DNA from 2 places in the Psychrobacillus psychrodurans genome. Region 1 is predicted to be linked to the other one. Evidence: a T-box and tRNA genes for the amino acid it is inferred to sense, from the RefSeq annotation. Region 1 holds a T-box; the other holds one or more tRNA genes.
What was found. The T-box of region 1 lies ahead of tyrS (tyrosine--tRNA ligase). A T-box ahead of a tRNA ligase gene usually reads a tRNA of that ligase, here a tRNA-Tyr.
Positions count from the first base shown of each region.

Region 2: it has a tRNA-Tyr gene. The T-box ahead of tyrS (tyrosine--tRNA ligase) is inferred to sense a tRNA for this amino acid. The anticodon was not compared.

Region 1 is NZ_CP189791.1:2,580,619-2,583,015, forward strand. Features, by position in the region: gene ACQCPR_RS12450 (hypothetical protein) at 1-127, shown strand, start outside; gene tyrS (tyrosine--tRNA ligase) at 178-1,440, opposite strand; T-box leader at 1,488-1,683, opposite strand; gene ACQCPR_RS12460 (transglycosylase domain-containing protein) at 1,783-2,397, shown strand, end outside.
Region 2 is NZ_CP189791.1:3,800,891-3,803,287, forward strand. Features, by position in the region: gene ACQCPR_RS18825 (GNAT family N-acetyltransferase) at 27-617, opposite strand; tRNA gene ACQCPR_RS18830 (tRNA-Ala) at 726-798, opposite strand; tRNA gene ACQCPR_RS18835 (tRNA-Gln) at 824-898, opposite strand; tRNA gene ACQCPR_RS18840 (tRNA-Tyr) at 905-988, opposite strand; tRNA gene ACQCPR_RS18845 (tRNA-Val) at 1,009-1,084, opposite strand; tRNA gene ACQCPR_RS18850 (tRNA-Thr) at 1,243-1,315, opposite strand; tRNA gene ACQCPR_RS18855 (tRNA-Asn) at 1,329-1,403, opposite strand; rRNA gene rrf (5S ribosomal RNA) at 1,830-1,945, opposite strand; rRNA gene ACQCPR_RS18865 (23S ribosomal RNA) at 2,131-2,397, opposite strand, start outside.

The sequences.
Region 1 (2,397 bases):
GAAAAAAGATAATGTTACAGGCGAAAATTATCTGGAATATCAAAAATTAAATGAGCATGAAAAGAAACAGCTTCAAGTAAAAGATGGCCAGAATAATCACCACATAGATGAGCGTGGCGGTTTTTAATCAGTTTAAAAAGCTACTCCCCTTTAGAGTATTGGGAAGTAGCTTTTATCTTATACAAACTTAATCATTTTATAGTTTTTCTTACCTCTGCGCATAATCATAAACTCATCTTCTAATCGATCTTCTCCACCTACTACGTATGCAACATCTGTGATTTTTTCTCCATTAATAGAAATAGCACCATTGGTTACATCTTCTCGTGCCTGACGTTTAGATGGGGAGACTGCGGCCTCCACTATGAAGTCTACAATAGTTTTGTCCTCTTTAGACATCTCAACTGAAGGTACATCTTTAAAAGCATCTTTCATTTCTTCTGCAGTCAAAGCCTTCAAATCACCGCTAAATAATGCCTGGGAAATTCGAATGGCTTGGTCCAATGCATCTTGTCCATGGATTAAGCGAGTCATTTCTTCAGCTAGCGTTATTTGTGCTTTTCTTAAGTGCGGCTCATTTTCAACCGTTACTTCTAAGGCCTCAATTTCTACACGCTCTAAGAAAGTAAAGATTTTCAAATATTTAATAACATCTGAATCTGCTGTATTAATCCAGAACTGATAAAATTCGTATGGAGATGTCTTTTTGGCATCTAACCATATCGAACCTGATGCAGATTTGCCAAACTTTGTTCCATCAGCTTTTGTTACTAAAGGAATAGTAATACCATAGGCCTTCGTATTATCATCATGTGTTTTACGAATCACCTCTAAACCAGTAGTAATATTCCCCCATTGGTCGGATCCACCCACTTGAACTCGACATCCAAAATGGTCATATAAATGATTAAAATCAATCCCCTGAATAAGCGTATATGCAAATTCCGTAAAAGACAGTCCTGTATCTAAGCGAGAAGCAATAGAATCTTTTCCAAGCATATAATTGATGTTAATTAATTTTCCAAAGTCTCTTAGAAATTCAATTACATTCATGGAGCCAATCCAATCACGGTTATTTACCATTTGTGCACCGTTTTCGGATTGAAAATCAAAAATTTGCTCCATTTGTTTTTTTATCCCCTGGACATTCAAATCAATCTGCTCTGTCGTTTGTAATTGACGCTCTTCTGAACGACCGGAAGGATCTCCAATCATCCCTGTTGCTCCACCAACTAAAAGAATTGGTTTATGTCCGTGCATTTGGAACCGTCTTAACGTTAATAATGGTACGATATGGCCAATATGCATACTGTCAGCAGTCGGATCCACCCCACAGTACAATGAGATTTTCTCCTTATTTAGAAGCTGTTCCATACCTTCCGCATCTGTTTGCTGATATAAAAGACCTCTCCAAGCTAAATCATCTAATAAGTTCACCATATAATCTCCTCCTTAAAATAAAAAAGTCCCTACATGATATATAATCATGCAGGGACGCTTAATCGTTAGCGCGGTACCACCCAGCTTGAAGGAATTACTCCCTCCGCCTCAATCACCGTATCGTTGTGAGTACGTTTAACTCCAAGCCTGTAATTCGTTTTTATACACTGACTAGCTCTCACCAACCGCTAGCTCTCTTCACAGTATGCATAAATACTACTTCGGACTTTTCTTCGTTAAAATATATACCTATTTTACCTAATTTACATTGGATGTCAATAACTATGTCTAACAATATGTGCGTATGGTATAATAATTCAAGATTTAGGGGGCGAGAACTGAATGAAGAAATGGCTAGAAAAAATACAGAATTATAAAGATAAATTTGATGTATGGGAATCTACGAAATGGGCTAAGGGATTAAGAATATCTTCCGGTGTTTTATGGAATCTATGTTTACTTCTCATGGTCGGAATCCTGACAATGGGTGTATTCGGCGTATCCGTCGGCGCTGGATATTTCGCATCATTAGTAAAAGAAGAACCTCTTCGTGATAAGGAAGAAATGCGAAGTGCTGTATTTAATTATGATGAGACTTCAGAAGTCTATTTTGACGGGGATGTATATTTAGGTAAATTACGTACTGATTTGGAACGAACAGAAACAAAGTTATCAGAGGTATCTCCTCATGTAATTGATGCAGTACTTGCTACTGAGGATGAGTATTTTGAAGTGCATAATGGCATTGTACCAAAAGCAATATTCCGCGGATTACTTCAAGATGTATCTAACTCAGATACACAAACTGGTGGATCAACACTAACCCAACAATTGATCAAAAATCAAATTTTAACAAACGAAGTTTCTTACGAACGTAAAGCTAAAGAGATTCTATTAGCTATGCGTTTAGAACACTTTATGAACAAAGATGAAATACTAGAATCATATTTAAATATT
Region 2 (2,397 bases), 1.2 Mb from region 1:
AGGGTGTTTGGCTCAACCAAGCATAATTACGAATATTTATTCATTAATTGAACAAGCTTGTATTTCACTACCAACCATTCACTTTCAATAATAGAGTATACAACCGCATTTCGAACAGAACCGTTAGATCGTATTCGTTCATTACGCAGTATACCCTCTTTTACGCCGCCAATTCGTTCAATTGCCCGTTGAGAGGATAGATTTAATTCATCTGTTTTAAACTGAACTCGGATCATACCCATTTGCTCAAAGCAATACTTTAACAACATATACTTGCAGGTTGTATTTACGTGTGTACGCTGATATTGTTTCCCATAGAAAGTAGAACCTATCTCACAACTATTATTCGACTGATCCATCGCATAAATACGAGTGGTCCCCATAATTTCTTTTGTGTTTGTATTTTCAACTACAAATGCCAAAGCAGTGCTATCCACATTCATTTGATGAATCCCAGCACACAACCACTTTTCTAGCTGTTCTTTGCTTTCAATCCTATTTAACATAAATTCAAATATCTCTGGTTCATAAAGTTCCCACAATAGTTCACAATCTGAAATTAGAAGCGGACGTAAAGTCACATCCCCATAGGTTAATGTCTCAGTCAAATCGTACACCTCACTTTTTTATTTCATCATAAAGGAAACAACTCTATTTTGAAAAGCATTTTTTATACAAAAAAACTCTTTCAACTTTTGATTGAAAGAGTTTAACTATACTATTTATGGAGCCTAGCGGGATCGAACCGCTGACCTCCTGCGTGCAAGGCAGGCGCTCTCCCAGCTGAGCTAAGGCCCCATGTTATTTTAAATTTAAAAACGATTGGCTGGGGTACCTGGATTCGAACCAGGGCATGATGGAATCAAAATCCATTGCCTTACCGCTTGGCTATACCCCAATAAACTGGTGGAGGGGGGCGGATTCGAACCGCCGAACCCTAAGGAGCGGATTTACAGTCCGCCGCGTTTAGCCACTTCGCTACCCCTCCAAAGCTACGTATAAATATAATGGTGGAGGATGACGGGCTCGAACCGCCGACCCTCTGCTTGTAAGGCAGATGCTCTCCCAGCTGAGCTAATCCTCCTGGGTTTTATGAATGCTGGTACAGTATAGATTTCCATCTCGAACTACTATTATTCATTCATGTAAAACTATTCCTCATTTATGTAAAAACCAGACAAGAACTATAATATCATATATCTGACATTAAGACAAGTTTTTTCCTTAAATAATTTGTAGTGAAGCTTCCAACCGGATTTGAACCGGTGACCTCTTCCTTACCATGGAAGCACTCTACCTACTGAGCTATGGAAGCAAAGACAAAAAAATGGCTCCGAAGGTAGGACTCGAACCTACGACCGATCGATTAACAGTCGATTGCTCTACCACTGAGCTACTTCGGAACGTATACCTATTTAAAGTACAAATATAATTATAGCAACTCTTCTTAAAAATTCAAGTCTGTATTTGAAGAATTGAAAAAAAGTATTCTTTTTGATTTTGTACTCTTTCTTATGTATGTAAGCACTCTACTAATGTGATGAGAAATAAGTGCCTTGGTGAGTAGATTAGGAATTAACAACGATCTTATCATAGCTTAATTATGATAAATACTCTATATAAAACCTATGAGTCGGCAGATTTCTTTGTCAGCCGCATTCGTTCAATTCTCGCGTATGTTATACGCTCCGAGTCTCTCTCACTTGCTTCCTCGAACTCTTTGCCCCTCTACTTTCTCGCATACTTTCTTAAGAGATAGACTGCCTACGGCTTATTTATTTATACAAAAAAAGCCGCTACCAATTGCTCGGTAACGACTTTTTCTTGGTGCCCAGCGACGTCCTACTCTCACAGGGGGAGACCCCCAACTACCATCGGCGCTGAAGAGCTTAACTTCCGTGTTCGGTATGGGAACGGGTGTGACCTCTTCGCCATCATCACTAGACTCATTCGGCTTTCAATAGACGGCGCATTGCGTTGTCAACTTCATTCGATCTGTCAGTCACGTACGTTAGTACGTTCCTTCCTTCTCTCACTTGTTTCCTAGCACTGCTTGTATCTTGAAACCCTCATATATAGAGTGTTTGTTCACTCAAAACTGGATAAACGACATTGTTACGTTAAACAAATTTGGTTAAGTCCTCGATCGATTAGTATTCGTCAGCTGCACGTGTCGCCACGCTTCCACCCCGAACCTATCTACCTCATCGTCTTTGAGGGATCTTACTTACTTGCGTAATGGGAAATCTCATCTTGAGGGGGGCTTCGTGCTTAGATGCTTTCAGCACTTATCCCGTCCACACATAGCTACCCAGCGATGCTCTTGGCAGAACAACTGGTACACCAGCGGTGTGTCCATCCCGGTCCTCTCGTACTAAGGACAGCTCCTCTCAAATT